Regions from separate parts of the Rhodococcus sp. NPDC059234 genome, predicted to be linked through region 3. Evidence: riboswitches for the same ligand, from Rfam matches in the RefSeq annotation. Region 3 holds a riboswitch; each other region holds the start of a gene.
What was found. A riboswitch is a leader RNA that binds a small molecule or an ion and turns the genes downstream of it on or off. The one in region 3 is predicted to bind cobalamin.

Region 1 (6,737 bases), on a different contig from region 3:
GGTGGTCAGGATGGACATCGCGGTCGGCGCGGTGAAGGCCGCGGCGAGGCCCTTCACGAAGCGGGTCACGATGAGGAGGGTGCCGTCGTCGACGAGCCCGCCGACCAGTGAGGCGAGGGCGAAGACCCCCAGCGCCACCAGGAAGACGTTGCGCCTGCCGAGCAGGTCGGCCGTTCGACCACCGAGCAGCAGCAGACCACCGAAGCCGAGCACGTAGCCGTTGATGATCCATTGCAGCGAGGTGGTGTCGAGGCCGAGTTCGGTGCCGATGGACGGCAGCGCGACGCCAACCATGGAGACGTCGAGCCCGTCGAGGAACATCACGACGCACAGCACCGCGAGGATCCCCCAGAGCCGGCCGGTCCAACCTCGTTGGGCCCCCGGCGAATCCGTTGTCGTGGTCAGGTTCGGGATGGATTCGGTGATGGTCACGTGGGAGACATTAGATGCACATGCAATCAATGCGCAAGCACTAATTCTGTTTGCATTTATTTTCCTTGCACCGACTCGGGAGGCGAACTAGGATGCGGCCATGACGTCACCCGCGGAGCTGCGCGACACCTGGCGCACCCTGCTGACCCGGTACAACGGCATCGCCTGCGAACTCGACCGGCGGATGCAGAGCGCTCACGGGCTGAGCATGAGCGACTTCGAGACGCTCGACCGCCTGATGTCCGTCACCTGCAAGCACCCGCGCATGCAGGAACTGGCCGCCGACATGTACCTGAGCCCGAGCGCGCTCTCGCGCAGCGTCGCCCGGCTGGAGAAGGCCGGGCTGGTCGCGCGCTCGCTGTGCGAAGCCGACCGGCGCGGGGTGTTCGTCGACGTCACGGACGCCGGGCGCGCGGTGCATGCGGACGCCGCCGGGATCCAGCTGACGGTGCTCGCCGAGCATCTCGGCGAGCCTGCCGACGCCGACTGAGCACACCTGCCCGCGAGGCGTCGGGAGTACGCTCGCGGCCATGGCAGTCGTGAAGATCAATGCAATCGAGGTGCCCGAGGGCGCCGGCCCCGAACTCGAGAAGCGGTTCGCGCAGCGCGCGGGCACCGTCGAGAACTCCCCCGGATTCCTGGGCTTCCAGCTGTTGCGCCCGACCGGCGGCGAGACCCGCTATTTCGTGGTCACCCAGTGGGAGTCCGAGGAGGCCTTCGCAGCCTGGCGTGACGGCGACGCCCGCGCCGCCCACGCCGGTGAGGCGCGCAAGCCCGTCTCCACCGGCGCCTCGCTGCTCGAGTTCGAGGTCGTGCTCGACGTGGCCGCCAAGGCCTAAGGGCGCCCGAGCCCCGAGAACCCCGGTCGGCCGCCGGTCGGGCCGGTAGATTCACTCGTATGACCGCGGTAGTCGACTCCGCGAAACGGCACACCCTGCAGGCGCTGCTGTCGCTGCCCTCCGGCATCGTCCGCCGCCTCGCAGGGCGGCCGGTGGAGATCGAGGGCAACATCCTCGATCCCGAGATGCAGCTCGTCCTCACGCTGCGCAAGATCGAAGGCGCAGCCATCGAGGAACGACCGATCCCAGGCGGACGACGCGCGCTGGTCGACGCCGCGAAGGCGGTCGGCGGCGACCTGCCGATCGGCGCGGTCACCGACCTCGACATCGACGGTCCGGGCGGCCCGCTCCGGCTGCGCTTCTACACCCCGCGCAATCTGGCCGCGGTGTCGCCGGCCCTGTTCTTCATCCACGGCGGCGGATTCATCTACGGCGACCTCGAATCCCACGACGCGATGTGCCGTTTCCTCGCCGAGCGGGCGGGAGTCCGGGTGGTCGCCGTCAACTACCGGCTCGCCCCCGAGTCGCCCTTCCCCGCTGCCGTCGACGACGTCGAGGCGGCGTACTCGTTCGTCACCGCCAACGCGACGGGCCTGGGCATCGACCCGGACCGCATCGCCGTCGGCGGCGACAGCGCGGGCGGCAATCTCGCCGCGGTGCTCGCCCAGCGCGCCACCCGCGCGCAGGTCGGGGCGCCGCCGGTCTTCCAGTTGCTGATCTATCCCGCGGTGGATTTCGCCGTGAAGCGGCCCAGCCGGACGACCTTCGCGACGGGGTTCTTCCTGAACAAACGATTCACGGACCTCACCGAGGCGAGCTACCCGCCCGCCGGGGTGGACCTGACCGACCCGCTGCTGTCCCCGATCTACGGCGACCTGACAGGTCTGCCGCCCACCTATGTCGTGACGGCCGGGTTCGACCCGCTGCGCGACGAAGGCGACGACTACGCCGAGAAGCTCCGCCAGGCAGGAGTGGCGGTGCAACACGTCCGCGAGCCCGGTCTGATCCACTCCTTCGCGAACATGGTGGGGGTGGGGCGTTCGGGGCCCGAGGCGATGGGACGGGCCGCGGCCGCGCTGCGGAGGGCCGTCTCCACCCCGTAGCCGGTTCCCCGCCGGCACGGCATCGATTGACACCACCGCCGGGTCAATGCGAGAGTGCGCTGGTAATAGCGATGGCTGACGGGAATCCGGCGAAAGTCCGGAGCGGTCGCGCCACTGTGATCGAGGCACCGTCTCGACAGCCAGACACCGTGGCCATCGCCTGGACTTTTGAGGGACGCGCAATCCCAGGAGGAACCATGACACTCGTTCACACCCCCAGCAAGGCAACCGATTCCATCGGCATTGCGATGATCATCGCGGGCGTGGTCATGCTCGCGATGCTGACCCTGTACCTGGTCGGCTTCGACCAGGGTGCGGTCTCGCGCGGCGGCATGTACATGCACGAGCTGATGCACGACGGTCGCCACCTGCTGGGCCTGCCGTGCCACTGACCGACGCCTTCACGAAACTCCTCATCCGCGGCCTGCTGGCCGGCCTCGTCGCCGGCCTGCTGGCCGGTGCCGTCGCGTTCGTGATCGGCGAACCGCACATCGACGCGGCCATCGCGATCGAGGAGTCCGCATCCGCTCCGGCCGAGCATTCGGCGACGCCGCACGAGCACGACGCCGCGTCCGCGCACACCGACGCGACCGAGCATCCGGATCAGCCCGCCACCGAGTCGTCGGGCCACTCGCACGGCGACGACGCGCTGGTCAGCCGCGACGGTCAGCGGTTCGGGCTGTTCCTGGCCACCACGCTCGCCGGACTCGCGCTGGGCGCGATCTTCGCCGTCGTAGCCCACTACGCGCGACGGGTGAGCAACCTGTCCGGGCCGGTCCTGGGCCTGTGCCTCGCCGGCCTCGGCTGGCTCGCGATCGAGGCGGTGCCGTTCTTCAAGTACCCGGCCAACCCGCCCGCGGTCGGCGACCCGGACACCATCGACAAGCGCACCTGGCTCTGGCTCGCCTCGGTGCTGCTCGGACTGCTCGCGGTCGGGCTCGCGGCCTACGCGGCGAGGATCGTCTCGGCGCACCAGTTCCTGACCGTGCGCATCGCGGTGCCGCTGCTGGTGTTCCTGGTGGTCGTGGCGATCGGCTACGTGGCACTGCCGGGTATCAACGAAGTCGGCAGCGACTTCCCCGCCACGTTGTTGTGGGAGTTCCGAGTCTCCTCGCTGGCCATCCAGGCGACGCTGTGGCTCGCACTGGGACTCGGCTTCGCCTTCCTCACCGAGCGCGCCAACCGGCCGTCGGGGCAGCGGAACTCGCTCGCCGACGCCCGCTGACCACTTCCCCCAGCCTCCCCGATGTCACAGTGGTTCGCCTGACGCGAACCGATGTGACATCGGGGAGGTCTCGTTGGGGGGTCAGACGGCGCAGGAGCCGTCCGCGCACGCCGCGCCGTCAGCCCCCTCGCCGTCGAGGGTGACGATGCCGCCGGACTGCGCGTAGGCCTGCTCGAGCAGCTGGGTGAACACCTCGACCGGCTGCGCACCGGAAACCCCGATGGCCCGGTTCGCGGCGAAGAACGGGACACCGGTGATGCCGAGCGCGCGGGCCTCGGCGATGTCGGACCGCACCCGGTCGGCCGCGGTGTCGCCTGCGAGCGCGGCACGCACCTCCTCGGCGTCCAGCCCGACCTCGGCGGCGATGGCCACCAGCTCGTCGCGGTCGTCGACGACCCGGCCCTCACTGAAGTGCGCGCGGAACAGCGCCGCCATCACGTCGTGCCCGCGATCGCCCGCGAGGTGCACCAATCGATGCGCATCGAAGGTGTTCGCGGCGATCACGGTGTCGAAATCCATCGTCAGGCCATCCGCGGCCGCGGTCGACGCGACGTGGGCGAACATCTGCCTGACCTGCTCGGCGGGCATACCCTTCTGCCGGACGAGAGCCTCGAGCTCACCGACCCGCGCACCCACCGGGGTGTCCGGCGCGAGCTGGTAGGACCGCCACACCACCTCGACCCGGTCGCGATGCTCGAATGACGCGAGCGCGTCCTCGAATCGGCGCTTGCCGATGTAGCACCACGGGCAGGCGATGTCGGACCACACCTCCATCAGGACGGCGGGTTCGGTGGCGGCGGACGGGGCTGCGGCTGGTTCAGTGCTCACAACTGGTTGAAACGTCCACCATCGGCGTGGTGTTCCCGACCCGTCTGCGTCACACCGCATCCGAGGGTCGGCAGATGGCCGCGCGCGCACCGCGGAAGATATGAAAGTTCTTGCAATGCAATGCCATCCACCTCAATTGCGGCGGACGGCGCCGGACCGGACCCTAGTCGTTGGGGCAGTCCTTCACCCACTTGACGTTTCCGTCGATGTTGCAGCTGCCCGCGTGCGTGCCGGCGGCGAGCGCCGGGCCGGCAGCAAGGCCGAGGGGCAGCGCGGCAAACAGTCCGGTCAGGGCGATCTTGACGGCGAGGCGACGGGCAGGCGAAGCGGTGGGCTTGGTCACAGCGGTGAATCCTTACTTCGATCGACAGTCCCGAATCACGGCGCCGACATTCTCGACCTGCGCCTTCGCAGCTGTCTTCATGGGGGATCCGCGCCGGAACTGGCGGGCAGTTGCATCGGCGCGGCAAAGCCATGATATAGGGAGATTCGCCCGTTGGCGAGGGTGATCCTTGCCTTTTCTAACAAGATGCCCGTACGGCGGCCCGATCCGACCGCACCGCCCGGTGCGGTCGGGCTCGGACGAGAGATCAGACGAGGGCCGCGTCCAGCGTGATGTCCACGCCGGTCAGGGCCTTGCTGACCGGGCACGACTCCTTGGCCGCCTGCGCGGCCTTCGCGAAGCCGGCGGCGTCCAACCCGTCGACCTCACCGCGGACGGTGAGCACGATGCCGGTGAGCTTGAAGCCCGGGTCGTCCGGGCCGAGGCTGACCGCGGCCGTCACCTCCAGGCTCTGCGGGACCCCGCCTGCCTCCCCGATCAGCGCCGACAACTGCATGGCGTAGCAGGACGAGTGCGCCGCGGCGATCAACTCCTCCGGACTCGTCGTCCCACCCGCCTCCTCGGCGGCACGCTTGGGAAACGAGACCTCGAACGTGCCGACGCCGGAACTACTGAGCTCGACCTGGCCGGAGCCCTCCTGCAGGGTTCCGTTCCAGGCGGTGCGGGCGGTGCGTGTGGGCATGACGTTCCTCTCCTCGACGGGTGGGCCGGGGCCCAGTCTTCCCCCGAACCGGTCCGCGCGGAACCCGAAATCAGTGCGACTGCGGCGCCGGTTCTGCGTCGATCTCGTGGTAGTGGTCGAGCAGTCGCCGCTCCTCGTCCCGCTTCGGGTATACGAAGAACACCAGCGCGGCACCGACCAGCACGATCGCGATGGCGGCCGCGTAGGCCCTGGAGTCCCCGTCGAGGAACGCCGAGCGCGCCGCGGCCAGGATCTGGTCCGCGTACTGCGGATACCGCTCGGCGATCCCGGCGGCGCCGGCGAACGACTTCTCCAGCGTGCCCTGCACCTCGTCGCTGACCTGGTCCGCCTCACCGGACGCGGCGATCGAGGCCGCGAACGCGGCCGTGTACCCGGCGGTGAGCAGCGCGCCGAGGATCGACTGGACGATCGCGCCGCCGAGGTCACGCTGCAGATCCGCGGTGCCCGAGGCCATTCCGGCCCGCCGCACCGGCACCGAACCCGTCAACGACCGGGACGCGGGCGTGCCTGCCAGGCCGACGCCGATGCCGAGCAGCACGTAGCTGAGCGCGATCTTCCAGTACTGGGCGTCCTCCTTCCACAGCAGCAGCGCGATCACGAGCCCAGCCACGATCGCGACGTAGCCGGCCAGGAGGGTGAAGCGCGCACCGCGCGCCTCGACGAGTTTCGCCGACTGCGGCGCCACCAGCACCATGACCGCGGCGGCGGGCAGGCCGGCGGATCCCGCGGCGAGCGTGGAGTAGCCGAGCACGTTCTGCATGTACTGCTGCCCGATGTACATCGTGCCCATCAGGGTGCCGAAGACGACGATGCCGGCCACCGCCGCGACCCAGAAGATGCGCCGGCCCGCGACCTGCAGGTCGTAGAGCGGGTTCGGCGCCCGGCGCTGTCGGATCACGAACACCACGCCCGCGGCCAGCGCGATGACCAGCAGGCCGACGGCGGTCGCCCCGTATCCCGACATCGGCGCGAAGTTGATGCCGAGCACGAGCGCCGCCACGAGCACCACCGAGACCACGCCTCCGAGGTGATCGACGGGGTCGGTGGACTCGTTGACGTGCGCGGGCACGAAGAGCACCGCCATCGCCAGGGCGACCAGGGCGAGCGGCAGCGTGACGAGGAAGACCGATCCCCAGAAGAACCACTGCAGCAGGGCGCCCGCTACCAGCGGGCCCAGCGCCGAGAGGCCGCCGCCGATCGCCGACCACAGCGCGATCGCCCGCGTGCGGGCGGCGCCCGACCACAGCGCGGTGATCAGTGCCAG
Region 2 (6,737 bases), on a different contig from region 3:
GCCCTGTGGCCGAATCGCGCGGCGAGCTCACCGAGCACGGACCTGCGGCGCTCGGCCTCGCCGAGCCGTCCCAGGTCCCGGGCGATCGGCCCCTCGACGATGACGCACATGACTCCCGGCGTGGCCGCGTTCGTGCCGGCGTCGATCGTGATGGTGGCCGCGGAGCCCGGCGCCGCGGACTGGCCGGACAGCCCGTCGGCGCGCCAGAACGGTTCGTCGTACACGGCCGCGATCTTGAAGATCGCCCCACTCGGCATCCGCTGATGCAGGAAGGATCGGTCGACGGGCAGCATCGGCTCGTACCGGATCTGGCTCGCGATCGCGAGGGGCACCGCGACGATCACGCGCCGGGCACGAACCGACATGTTCTCGGATCGGATGCTCACCCCACCCGCGTCCTGGTCGATGCGGCGCACCGGCTGCGACAGGTACACCGAGTCGCCGATCTCGGCCGCCATCGGGCGATAGACCGCGCCCATTCCCCCCACCGGCCGCGCGTCCTCCGCCGCGTCCTTGACCCCGAGGACGAAGCTGGGCCCGCCCCCGGATGCCATCTGGTAGAGGACGAACAGCATGGACACCTCGGACGCGGCGGAGGTGTAGCAGCCGGCGATCGCCGTCTCGAGCAGCTCGTGCGCCGGAGTGGACAGGACGTTGTCGTCGAGCCACTTGGCGAGGCTGATCTTGTCCCAGTCGGCGGCCTTCTTCGCCTGCCAGGGCGCGTCGAGGGGGATCGTCTTGCACATCGACCCGAGCTCGAGGAACACCGCGCCGAGGTTCGCCGCGGCCCACGGGCTCATCGTGAGCGGGATGGTTCCCTCGTAGCGGTACTGCTTGCCGCCGACGACCATCATGGCCTCGCCGTCGGTGTACTGCTTGTAGCTCGGCACGCCGAACTCGTCCATCAACGCGTAGATCCGGTCCTGGCCGGGGCCGATCCAGGCGCCGCCGCGGTCGATCCACGACCCGTCGTCGCGCACCTCCGTGAAGGTGCGCCCGCCGAGGCGGTCACGAGCCTCGAGCAGCGCCACCGAATGGCCCGACTGGGTGAGCCGCAGCGCCGCGGTCAGGCCCGCGAAACCCGCGCCCACGACGCAGTAGTCGACGTCGACATCAGCCATGAGAGTCACCCCGAGTCCGACGAGCCCACGCGCGAACTCCACCACCGGACTTCGTCGCATGCGCAGAACCTGCCGGGCGGCGGGGTCGACAAACGCCTCGCATTCATGCGTACCCGCGACGGCCGGCCGGGTCAAGGGCCCGTCCGCGCCAGAGCCGCGACAGCACCGATCCGACTCTGTGGCTGGATGTTTCACGTGAACCGCGACGCAATCCCCGGCCGCCGTACGACGCATCCACCCTCGACACCGGCCGAGGGCGGATGCGCCGGCCGCCACTACAGTTCGGACCGCACCACTTCCGCCGCCGCAACGAGGTTGCGCAGCGAGGACTCGACCTCGGCGATGCCACGGGTCTTGAGGCCGCAGTCCGGGTTCACCCAGAGCCGCTGCGCCGGAACGGCCTTCAGCGCCTCGCGCAGGGACTCGGCGATCTCCTCGATCGCGGGCACCCGCGGAGAGTGGATGTCGTAGACGCCGGGACCGATGCCGAGGTCGAAACCGACGGCGTCGAGGTCGTCGAGAACCTCCATGTGTGAGCGCGCTGCCTCGATCGACGTGACGTCGGCGTCCAGGCCGACGATCGCGTCGATGATCTCGCCGAATTCGGAGTAGCACAGGTGGGTGTGCACCTGCGTGGAATCCGCGACGCCGGAACTGGCGAGGCGGAACGCCGCGACCGACCAGTCGAGATAGACACGCTGGTCGGCGGCGCGCAGGGGCAGCAGCTCCCGCAGCGCAGGCTCGTCGATCTGCACGATCGCCGCCCCGGCGGCCTCCAGGTCGACAGCCTCGTCCCGGATCGCGAGCCCGACCTGACGGGCGGTCTCGGCCAGCGGAATGTCGTCGCGGACGAACGACCACGCCAGGATCGTCACCGGCCCTGTCAACATTCCCTTGACGGGCTTGTCCGTCAGGGACTGCGCGTAGACGGTCCAGTCCACCGTCATCGGCCGGGGCCGGGAGACGTCGCCGAACAGGATCGGCGGGCGCACGCACCGCGAACCGTAGGACTGCACCCAGCCGAACTCGGTCGCCGCGAACCCGTCGAGCTGTTCGGCGAAGTACTGGACCATGTCGTTGCGTTCCGGCTCGCCGTGCACCAGCACGTCCAAACCGAGCTTCTCCTGCAGGACAACCACATCCGCGATCTCTGCGCGCATCCGCGCGACGTACTCCTCGTGATCGATCGCACCGGAGCGCAGTGCGGCACGCGCAACTCGGATCCGGGAGGTCTGCGGGTACGACCCGATGGTCGTGGTCGGCAACAGCGGCAGCTCGAGTCGCTGTTCCTGGAGTCCACGGCGGGTCGCGGCGGGCCCGCGATCTGCGGCGACCGCCGCGAGCCTGTCCCGCACGCCTCGGTTGTGCAGCCGCGGATCGCACCGCCGGCCCGCGGCCGCCGACGCCGAGGCCGCCAGTGCGTCGGCGACGAGCGCCCGGCCCGCGGTGAGTGCCACCGACAGCGCGACCACCTCCCCGACCTTCTCCGCCCCGAACGCCAGCCAGGACCGCAACGCCGGGTCCAGCCGTTCCTCGGGCGCGAGGTCGTACGGCACATGCAACAACGAGCAGGAGGTGGACACGGCCACCGCGCCCGCGGCGCCGTTCAGGGACTCGAGCGTGGCGAGCGCGCGCTCGAGGTCGGCGCGCCAGACGTTGCGTCCGTCCACCACGCCGGCGACCACCAGCTTGTCCGCCAGCGCTGGGGCGGCGGCCAGCAGGTCGGCGGCCGATCCCGCCACCAGATCCACCGCGAGCGCCTCGATGCCGGTGCTCGCCAGCGCCGGCAGCGCAGGGCCGAGATCGCCGAAGTACGACGCGACCAGGATCGCCGGGCGCCCGGACAGCGCCGACAACTGCTCGTAGACCCGACGCGCGATCTCGATCTCGTCCGGCGTCCGATCCGCGACCAGCGCCGGCTCGTCGAGCTGCACCCACGTCGCGCCCGTTTCGGCGAGTCGGCGCAGCAGGTCCGCATAGAGCGGGACCAGCTCGTCGACGCGGTCGAGCAGAACACCCGCCCCGTCGACAGGCTTGGACAGCAGCAGGAAGGTGATCGGGCCGAGAACCACCGGACGCGCTGCGATCCCTAGTGCGAGAGCCTCTTCCAGCTCGCCCACCACCTTCGACGGGTCGAGGGCGAAGTCGACGTCGGGTCCGATCTCCGGCACGAGGTAGTGGTAGTTGGTGTCGAACCACTTGGTCATCTCCAGCGGTAGCACCTCACCGGTTCCGCGGGCTGCGGCGAAGTACCGCTCGAGCTCGTCACCGGCGTCGCGCACCCGCGACGGCAACGCGCCGAGCATCACCGCGGTGTCGAGGACGTGGTCGTAGAACGAGAAGGTGTTGACCGGGATCGAGTCCAGACCGGCGTCGCGGAGTTCCGCCCAGGTCCGGGCGCGCAACTCGCGCGCGACCGCCTCGAGGCCGGCCCGGTCGACCCGCCCGGCCCAGTAGTCCTCGACGGCACGTTTGAGTTCGCGGCGCGGGCCGATGCGGGGCGAACCCAGCACCGTCGACGAGAATCGGATGGCCTGCGGATCAGGTGTTGCAGTGGTCACGAAAGTGCTCCATGGCGTGCGTAGGTGTGGCTGCCACCGGAGGACGGGTACACCTGACGAGGCCCCGGGTCCCCCGCACGAGGGACGCCACGCACTGCCACGCTCAGGCCCACACGCCCAGTCCACGAGGCGGCAAACCGCCGGGCACGGCGTACCCGGCGCAGGCGGCAGGTCTTCGGACTCACGGGCACCGGGTTCTCACCCGACCTACTGGCCGTCGCTTCCCAGGCTGGTGCCCAGTGCTGATGACGGCGGTCGTTCCTGCATACCGCTGCGGGACAGTCCCGGATTCTCACCGGGTTCCCTCTTCGCCCCTCGGACACGCCGAGAAGCTTCGACGCCGCGCCCGACCTTCGGGACTCCTCACGGGCAGGCGCGGCGAACCAACTGCATCCACCAGACTAGCCGTTACGCTTCCTGGTTCGATTCAGCGTTCTCGAGGGCTGGAAGTAGACCCCCGCACCCGATCCGTGACCACTAATGTCGAGTGCATGAGTCTCGACATCTCCGCGACATCGGCCTGGCAGAAGTTGCGCGCGCACCACGATCAGGTCGCCGACCGGCACCTTCGTGAATTCTTCGCCGAAGACCCGGAGCGTGGACGAGAACTCACCGTCACCGCGGGTGACCTGTACATCGACTACAGCAAGCACCGGGTCGACCGCGAGACGCTGCGACTGCTGGTCGAACTGGCCCGCACCGCGGGGGTGGAGGAGCGCCGCGACGCGATGATGCGGGGCGAGCACATCAACTCCTCCGAGGACCGCGCCGTGCTCCACACCGCGTTGCGCCTGCCGGCGGACGCCACGCTGACCGTGGACGGCCAGAACGTCGTCGCCGACGTGCACGAGGTACTCGCCCGGATGGGAGCGTTCACCGACCGCCTCCGGTCCGGCGACTGGCGGGGAGCGACCGGCGAACGGATCGCCACCGTAGTCAACATCGGGATCGGTGGATCCGACCTCGGCCCGGTGATGGCGTACCGGGCGCTGCGGCACTACGCAGACGCCGGCATCGCGGCGCGGTTCGTCTCCAACATCGACCCGGCCGACCTGGTGAGCAAGCTGGCCGGGCTCGACCCGGCGACCACCCTCTTCGTCGTCGCGTCGAAGACGTTCTCGACCCTCGAAACACTCACCAACGCGACCGCAGCGCGGCGCTGGCTCACCGCCGCGCTGGGCGAGGACGCCGTCGCCAAGCACTTCGTCGCCGTGTCCACCCACGCGCAGCGGGTGGCCGACTTCGGGATCGACACCGACAACATGTTCGGCTTCTGGGACTGGGTCGGCGGGCGGTACTCGGTGGACTCCGCGATCGGACTGTCGGTGATGGCGGTGATCGGCAAGGAGGCGTTCGCGGAGTTCCTCGCCGGTTTCCACACCATCGACCGGCACTTCGCCGAGACGCCGCTCGAACGCAACGCGCCCGCCCTGCTCGGCCTGATCGGCGTCTGGTACTCGAGCTTCTTCGACGCGGATTCGCGTGCGGTGCTGCCCTATTCGAACGACCTCGGCCGGTTCGCGGCGTACCTGCAGCAGCTGACCATGGAGTCGAACGGCAAGTCGGTGCGATGCGACGGATCCCCGGTGAGCTCACCGACCGGCGAGATCTTCTGGGGCGAGCCCGGCACCAACGGCCAACACGCCTTCTACCAACTGCTGCACCAGGGCACCCGACTGGCGCCGGCCGACTTCATCGGATTCGCCGAGCCCACCGACGACCTGCCGACCGTCGACGGCACCGGCAGCATGCACGACATCCTCATGAGCAACCTGTTCGCGCAGACCAAGGTGCTGGCCTTCGGCAAGACCGCCGAGGAGATCGCGGCCGAGGGCACCGAGCCGGAACTGGTGCCGCACAAGGTGATGCCCGGAAACCGGCCGTCGACGACCATCCTCGCGCCGAAGATCACCCCGTCGGTGCTCGGCCAGCTGATCGCACTCTACGAGCATCAGGTCTTCGTCGAGGGCGTGGTGTTCGGCATCGACTCCTTCGACCAGTGGGGCGTCGAACTCGGCAAGGTGCAGGCCCTCGAACTCGAACCGGTGCTCACCGATGCCAGAGCACCTGCCCGACAGGATGATTCGTCGACCGACACGCTGGTGCGCTGGTACCGGAGCCGGCGCGGCCGGGCGGTCTGAGACCGCTCACGCGACGTGCCCGTGGGGGCACAGATTCAGCCACGCGTCGGTCGTGCGCACGCTCCCACGGCGATAGGCGACCCGGGCCGCCAGGTCGTTCTCGGTGAGCCACCGCAGCGCGGCGACGCCGCGAGCGAGCGCGGCCGTCGCGGCGGCGTAGGCCCACAGTCCGTCCTCGGCGATCACGGTCACCGTGTCGACCCCACCGTCCGCCGCGTCCCCGGTCGGCGCGGTGGCGCGGGCCGATGCCATCGTCCGGCCGGACACCACCTCCACCTGTTCCCCGCCCCCGTACGGGTACCCGCCGAGCCCGACCTGCCAGCCTCCGATCGGGCAGTGCCCGGAGGTCGCGACGATGTCGTCGACGCGGACCATCACGCCGCATTCGAGGTTGTCGGCGGCGACCCGGGCCACCCGGTGCGCGGTGCCCGCCTTGGCGGTCCCGGTGATGTCGAGAAACACCCCGAACGGCGCGAACACGGTGTCCCCGTCCAGTCGCACGTCCGTGAACTCCGGCGTGGGGTGGGAGGTCGGGACCAGGCCGGCCTCCAGCGACAGCGGCGACACCGCGCCCGCGGTCATCCTGGCCGCCCACAGCGCCGACCGGATCAGCTCGGTCAGGCGCGGGCTGACCCTGATCGGCGTGCCCTGTGCCAGATTGACCGCGTGGATCTCGGCGTCCCCGCGCGTGAGGTCGCACGCGGACTGCACGTCAGACAGGGTGGCCGACACCATCTCCGCCGCAGCGGTGAGCGCCGCCCATTCGGTGACGCGCACCTCGACCTCACTCCCCCAGGTGCTCCATTGCGTGCTCGGGACCATGATCGTGCTCCACGGAAATCGGGCGCTGATGCGGATCAGCTGGTGTTGAACTTCCAGTATGCGCCCCCATCCTGTGGGTGGCCTGAGCGATT
Region 3 (6,737 bases):
TCTCGTCGGGGACGATCGGACGGGAACCGGCCGCGATCACCACCTGGTCCGCGGTGATCACCTCCCCGGTGCCGGTTCGGATCTGCCGCGGCCCGACGAACGAGGCGTAGCCGGAAAACAGTGTGGTGTTGGGGTTCTCGTCGCGGCGGTAACGCTCCCCGCCCGCCGAGATCGGATCGATCCGGTCGAACACCCGGTCCACGATGTCCGACCGCCGCACCTTCTCGACGTGCGCGTCGACGCCGTAGCGGCTCGCGTGCCGAACCGCCCGCGCGACCTCGGCGGCGTAGACGAACATCTTGGTCGGGATGCACCCGACGTTGAGGCAGGTGCCGCCGAAGGTCCCGCCCTCGAGGATCGCCACCCGCATGTCGGCGAACCGGTCGTCGAGAATCGTGTTGCCGGAACCGGATCCGATGATCGCGAGGTCGAAGTGATTCACGCGCTGTGACCGTTCAACCAGCCCAGCCACTGGTCCACCTCGTCGAAGGCCTGCTTGCGCGGAACCTCGCGAGACAGGAACACGTCGTGCCGGGCTCCCTCGATCGGCACGATCGTGGTGCGGTCGCCGAGGCAGCCCGACCACTTCGCGATCTGTGTGACGTCGAGGATGAGGTCCGCCACCTCGGACTTCTCGGTGTGTCGCATGGAGTAGTGCGTCGTCTTGGACCGCAGGATCAGGGACGGCACGCCGATGTCGAGGCCGCGGTGCAGGCGGGCGTGACCGCGCCGGATCGCTCGCATCCACCCGAAGGTGACGGGGAAGCCGGTGAGCGGCTTCCAATCGAGGTCGTAGTCCCACTCGCCGCCGTGGTCGCGGTGCAGGGTCCGGCCGTACACGTCGGCGGGCGGCTGCTTGATGACCAGCTTTTCCTTCACCCGGCCGACCGCGTCGACCGCCACCGTGCCGACACTGCGCAGGTACGACGGGCCCTGCAGGTCGAACCACGGGCTGTTGAGGATCAGGCCTCGCACGCCCGCGCCGGCACTGCCGCCGGGCCGCGCGTTCAGGCGGTCGAGCCACAGCGGCAGGATCAGCCCGCCGGTGGAGTGCGCGGTCAGCAGCACGGAACCCTCGCCCGGGCCCCAGCTCGTTCCGCCGGCTCCACTCGGCCCGCCGCCGACGTCCTCGCGGACGATGGTCAGGGCGCGATCGAGCTCCGCGTCGTAGAAAGAGAGATCGGTCACGAAATGCGGCGTCTGGCCGGCCCGCAGGGACCGGCCGCACTTGCGCAGGTCCAGCGCGTAGAACGCGTAGCCCTGCTCGTGGAAGTGCTCCGCGAGATGCTTCTGGAAGAAGTAGTCGGTGAATCCGTGCACGTAGAGCACGGCGCGACGGGTGCCGGGGGCGTGCTCCGGGCGGTATCGGACCAGGGTAGCCAGGACGTCGCCCTCGCCGTCCGGATCCGTCCCGAGCGGGATCGTCAGCTGCTCATATCCGTCACCAAGAAGGTCCGGTGCCCATGTAGTCACAGATCACAACAGTAATGTGCGGGAAACCTCCCCGCAGGGGGGCACAATTGGGTGAGGTTAACGGCCCATATACGCCCGGGTAACCTGTCGGCTGCAGTCGGTGTGACTGCCCACTGCCAATGGACAAGGAAGTCGATTCTCCAGTGTCAGACAACAACGCGGTACAGGCCAAGACCGATGTCGTGCTCGTCGGTGCGGGCATCATGAGCGCCACCCTCGGTGCTCTCCTTCGTGAGCTGCAGCCGGACTGGTCGATCAGCGTGTTCGAGCGGCTCGACGCCGCCGCCGCGGAGAGCAGCGACCCGTGGAACAACGCGGGCACCGGGCACTCGGCACTGTGCGAGCTCAACTACACCCCGGAGAACTCCGACGGCTCCGTCGACATCGCCAAAGCGATCAACGTCAACGAGCAGTTCCAGGTCTCGCGGCAGTTCTGGGCGCACGCGGTCGAGAAGGGCATCCTCACCGAGCCCCGCGAGTTCATCAACCCGATCCCGCACGTGAGCTTCGTGCACGGCGCGGACAACGTGAAGTACCTGCGGGCGCGTTACGACGCCCTCGCCGGCCACCCGCTGTTCGCCGGCATGGAGTACACCGAGCGCCCGGAGGAGTTCGCCCGCCGCCTGCCGCTGATGGCCAAGGGGCGCGACTTCTCCGACCCCGTCGCACTGAACTGGACCGACGGCGGCACCGACGTCGACTTCGGCGCGCTCACCAAGCAGCTGCTCGGCCACGTCGGCGCCTCCGGCGGTCTCGTGTATTTCGGCCACGAGGTCACCGACATCTCGAAGCAGTCCGACGGCACCTGGGACGTCAAGGTCCACAACCGTCGCACCGGCGCCCGCCGGAAGGTCAACGCGAAGTTCGTGTTCGTCGGCGCCGGCGGCGGCGCGCTGCACCTGCTGCAGAAGTCCGGCATCGCCGAGGCCAAGGGCTTCGGCGGGTTCCCGGTCAGCGGCGCGTTCCTGCGCTGCACCAACCCCGAACTGATCGCCCAGCACCGCGCGAAGGTGTACGGCAAGGCGGCCGTCGGTGCCCCGCCGATGTCGGTGCCGCACCTGGACACCCGCGTCATCGGCGGCAAGCCCGGACTTCTGTTCGGCCCCTACGCCGGCTGGTCGCCGAAGTTCCTCAAGGAGGGTCGGGTCACCGACCTGCCCGGTTCGGTCAAGCCGAACAACTTGCTGTCCATGCTCGGCGTCGGTGTCTCCGAGCTCGGCCTGGTGAAGTACCTGGTCAGTGAGCTGACGAAGTCGGAGGCCGGCCGCATCGAGACCCTGCGCGAGTTCGTCCCGCAGGCGCTCGGCAAGGACTGGGAGCTCATCACGGCCGGGCAGCGCGTCCAGGTGATCCGCCGGGCCAAGGGCAAGGGCGGTGTCCTCGAGTTCGGCACCGCGGTGGTCAGCGCCGCGGACGGCAGCATCGCCGGCCTGCTCGGCGCCTCGCCGGGCGCCTCGACCGCGGTCCCGGCAATGCTCGACGTGATGCAGCGTTGCTTCGGCGAGCAGTACAAGGCCTGGGAGCCGCAGCTCAAGCAGATGGTGCCCTCCCTCGGGGTCAAGCTCTCCGACAACGAGTCCCTCTTCCGCGAGGTGTGGGACTGGTCCAACCGGGTGCTGCAGCTCGAATCCGCGGACGCGGTCGCCACCGCGGCCGCCGTCTGACCCAGCACAGGTACCGAACCGCCGCCGTCATCGCGCCCACCGGGCGCGGTGGCGGCGGCCGTCGTTGCGCCCGATAGAGTCACCTCGAACAATGTCCCTGCCGCGGGGAAGTCCTGTGCAAGTCAGGCACGGTCCCGCCACTGTGACGGTCACCCGACCCGGTCGGGAGCCGGAGTCAGATCGCCGCGGTAGAGGATCGACTCCGACCCTCGGCGCGGACACCGGGGAGTGAAGGGAATTGCACCGTGGCACAGCTGAGTTCGATGACGCAGACCGGTCCGGAACCGGGATTCCCGTTCAGCGCGATCGTCGGCCAGGACCAGCTGCGGCTCGCGCTGACGCTGTGTGCGGTCCATCCCGGCATCGGTGGGGTGCTGGTGCGCGGCGAGAAGGGCACCGCCAAGTCCACCGTGGTCCGCGGCCTCGCCGCGCTGCTGCCGCCGGTGTCCGGCGACGACGGGGCACGGCCCGCGCGGCTGGTCGAACTGCCGGTCGGCGCCACCGAGGACCGCGTGGTCGGGTCGCTGGACCTGGAGAAGGTCCTGCGCGACGGCGAGCGGGCGTTCCAGCCGGGACTGCTGGCCGCCGCGCACGAGGGCGTGCTCTACGTCGACGAGGTGAACCTGCTGCACGACCACCTGGTCGACGTGCTGCTCGACGCCGCCGCGATGGGTCGCGTGCACATCGAGCGCGACGGCGTCTCGCACTCGCACCCGGCCCGGTTCGTGCTGGTCGGGACCATGAACCCCGAGGAGGGTGAACTGCGCCCGCAGCTGCTCGACCGGTTCGGGCTGGCCGTCGACGTCGCCGCCTCGCGCGAGGTGGACACCCGCATGCAGGTGGTGCGCCGCCGGCTCGACTTCGAGTCCGACCCCGCCGCCTTCGCCGCCCGGTACGCCGATCAGGACCTCGCCCTGGCCCAGCGGATCGCGGCCGCGCGCCGGGCCCTCGCCGGCATCGAGCTCAGCGACACCGAACTGCGCCGGATCGCGGCCCTGTGCGCCTCCTTCGACGTCGACGGCATGCGGGCCGACCTGGTGCTCGCCCGCACCGCCACCGCGCACGCCGCGTGGCGGGGCGCGACGGCCGTCACCGAGGAGGACGTCCGGGTGGCCGCCGAGCTGACCCTGCCGCACCGGCGTCGCCGTGACCCGTTCGACGAGCCGGGCCTGGACCCGCAGCAGCTCGACGACGCGATGCGCGACGCCGCAGAGCAGGCCGAACGCGACCCGGAACCGGACCCCGATCCGGACGGACCCGACGGCGGTGGCGCCCCGGAACCCGACGGGGGCGACGCCGGTGAGCCCTCCGCTGGGCCCGCCGACCCGGAAGGGTCGCCGGAGGAGCGAGAAGCGCCCGCGCCCGGGCGTGCGCCCGACCGGCCGGCCGCCGCGCCGTCGGCACAGTTCAAGACCCGACTGCTGACGATTCCCGGTGTCGGGGAGGGCGCGCCCGGTCGCCGGTCGCGGTCCCGCTCGCAGCAGGGCCGCGTGGTGCGCTCGACGGTGGAGCCCGGTCGCGGCCTGCACCTGGTCGGCACGCTCTTCGCCGCCGCCGAACACCAGGTCGCGCGGGGGCGCACCGAAGGGCCGATGGTGTTGGCGCCCACAGACATTCGTGGTGCGCTGCGTGAGGGCCGGGAGGGCAACCTGGTGGTGTTCGTGGTCGACGCGTCGGGTTCGATGGCGGCGCGTGACCGGCTCTCCGCCGTCACCGGCGCGGTGATCTCGCTGCTGCGCGACGCTTACCAGCGCCGGGACAAGGTCGCCGTGATCACCGTGCGGGGGACCGCGGCGGAACTGGTGCTGCCGCCGACCTCGTCGGTGGACGTGGCGGTGCGCCGACTGCGGTCGCTGCGCACCGGCGGCAGGACCCCGCTCGCGCAGGGCTTCCTCGAGGCCCGTCGGGTGGTGCTCCGCGAGAAGGTCCGGGACCCGCAGCGCCGCGCGATGGTCGTCGCGCTGACCGACGGACGGGCCACCGGCGGAACCGATCCGGTGCACCGCGCCCGGGTCGCCGCCGGCCTGCTCGCCGACGCGTCCGTGGCGTCGGTGGTCGTCGACTGCGAGTCCGGCATGGTCCGGCTCGGCCTGGCCCGCGAGCTCGCCAGCGCGATGCGCGGCGCGTACGTCCGGATCGACGAGCTGTCCGCGGAGCGGGTCGCGGGTGTGGTCCGGGCAGGCGCCGCGGCATTCGCGGCCTAGATCGTCAACGCGCCAGAGAAGGAGTTGCACTGTGCCCAAGGGAGTTCCGCTTCCCGAGTCCGTCCCCGACGACGGGTTGACCACCCGTCAGCGTCGCAACGCCCCGGTCCTCGCCGTGCACACCGGCGCCGGAAAGGGGAAGTCGACGGCCGCGTTCGGAATGGCGTTGCGCGCCTGGAACCAGGGCTTCGACATCGGGGTGTTCCAGTTCGTCAAGTCCGCCAAGTGGAAGGTCGGCGAGGAGTCGGCGTTCCGCGCGCTCGGTGAGCTGCACGAGTCGACCGGAGTCGGCGGACCCGTGCAGTGGCACAAGATGGGCGAGGGCTGGTCCTGGACCCGCAAGAAGGGCGAGGACGAGGATCACGCGCGGGTCGCCCTGGACGGGTGGCGCGAGGTGGCCCGCCGAATCGCCAACGAGGAACACAAGTTCTACGTGCTCGACGAGTTCACCTACCCGCTCAAGTGGGGCTGGGTCGACGTCGACGAGGTGGTGCAGACCCTGCGCGAGCGGCCCGGCAACCAGCACGTGGTGATCACCGGTCGCGACGCCCCGCAGGCCCTGATCGAGGCCGCCGACCTCGTCACCGAGATGACCAAGGTCAAGCACCCGATGGACGCCGGACGCAAGGGGCAGCGGGGCATCGAGTGGTGATGGAGCCGAGCGGAGCGACGAGGAATGTGACAGGGGGGTCGGTTCCCGCCGTAGTCATCGCGGCGCCCGCCTCGGGTAGCGGAAAGACCACGGTCGCAACGGGTCTCATCGGCGCGCTGAGGGCGGCGGGTGACCGCGTGGCGCCGTTCAAGGTCGGGCCGGACTACATCGACCCCGGCTACCACGGCCTCGCCGCCGGCCGCGTCGGCCGCAACCTCGACCCCGTCCTGGTCGGCGCCGACCGGATCGGGCCACTGTTCCGACACGGCTCCGCCGGCTGCGACATCGCCGTCGTCGAGGGCGTGATGGGCCTGTTCGACGGCAAGATCGCGGACCCCGCGCCCGAGGGCGCCGCGGAGGGCTCCACCGCCCAGGTCGCGGGCCTGCTCGGGGCCCCGGTGGTGCTCGTCGTCGACGCCCGGGGCCACAGCCAGTCCCTCGCCGCGGTCCTGCACGGATTCGCCACCTTCGACTCCGGTGTCCGCATCGGCGGGGTGATCCTCAACCGGGTCGGCAGCGCCCGGCACGAGCAGGTGCTGCGCCAGGCCTGCGACCGGGTCGGCGTCCCGGTGCTCGGTGTGGTCCCGCGGCTCGCGGAACTGGCCGTCCCGTCGCGGCATCTCGGCCTGATCACCGCCGTCGAACACGGCGGCGCGGCGACCGCCGCGGTGGACTCGATGACCGAGCTGATCGCCACCCACGTCGACCTGGGTGCGGTGCGCTCGCTGGCCCGCTCGGCGGTGA

Region 1: another riboswitch for cobalamin. It lies ahead of ACFXGJ_RS22890 (CbtB domain-containing protein); the one in region 3 lies ahead of ACFXGJ_RS12310 (magnesium chelatase subunit D family protein).
Region 2: another riboswitch for cobalamin. It lies ahead of metE (5-methyltetrahydropteroyltriglutamate--homocysteine S-methyltransferase); the one in region 3 lies ahead of ACFXGJ_RS12310 (magnesium chelatase subunit D family protein).

What each region holds. Positions count from the first base shown of each region.
Region 1 covers NZ_JBHZAH010000162.1:1,869-8,605, forward strand. The annotation lists gene ACFXGJ_RS22870 (MFS transporter) at 1-432, opposite strand, end outside; gene ACFXGJ_RS22875 (MarR family winged helix-turn-helix transcriptional regulator) at 533-922, shown strand; gene ACFXGJ_RS22880 (antibiotic biosynthesis monooxygenase family protein) at 963-1,271, shown strand; gene ACFXGJ_RS22885 (alpha/beta hydrolase) at 1,331-2,374, shown strand; cobalamin riboswitch at 2,418-2,547, shown strand; gene ACFXGJ_RS22890 (CbtB domain-containing protein) at 2,572-2,766, shown strand; gene ACFXGJ_RS22895 (CbtA family protein) at 2,757-3,599, shown strand; gene ACFXGJ_RS22900 (DsbA family oxidoreductase) at 3,681-4,373, opposite strand; gene ACFXGJ_RS22905 (hypothetical protein) at 4,591-4,770, opposite strand; gene ACFXGJ_RS22910 (OsmC family peroxiredoxin) at 5,018-5,452, opposite strand; gene ACFXGJ_RS22915 (MFS transporter) at 5,523-6,737, opposite strand, start outside.
Region 2 covers NZ_JBHZAH010000135.1:1,401-8,137, reverse strand. The annotation lists gene ACFXGJ_RS21455 (flavin monoamine oxidase family protein) at 1-1,121, opposite strand, end outside; gene metE (5-methyltetrahydropteroyltriglutamate--homocysteine S-methyltransferase) at 1,397-3,682, opposite strand; cobalamin riboswitch at 3,831-4,023, opposite strand; gene pgi (glucose-6-phosphate isomerase) at 4,174-5,823, shown strand; gene ACFXGJ_RS21440 (FAD:protein FMN transferase) at 5,830-6,645, opposite strand.
Region 3 covers NZ_JBHZAH010000047.1:1,016-7,752, forward strand. The annotation lists gene mtr (mycothione reductase) at 1-442, opposite strand, end outside; gene ACFXGJ_RS12300 (alpha/beta hydrolase) at 439-1,473, opposite strand; gene mqo (malate dehydrogenase (quinone)) at 1,593-3,137, shown strand; adenosylcobalamin (AdoCbl) riboswitch at 3,220-3,374, shown strand; gene ACFXGJ_RS12310 (magnesium chelatase subunit D family protein) at 3,401-5,341, shown strand; gene cobO (cob(I)yrinic acid a,c-diamide adenosyltransferase) at 5,373-5,993, shown strand; gene ACFXGJ_RS12320 (cobyrinate a,c-diamide synthase) at 6,020-6,737, shown strand, end outside.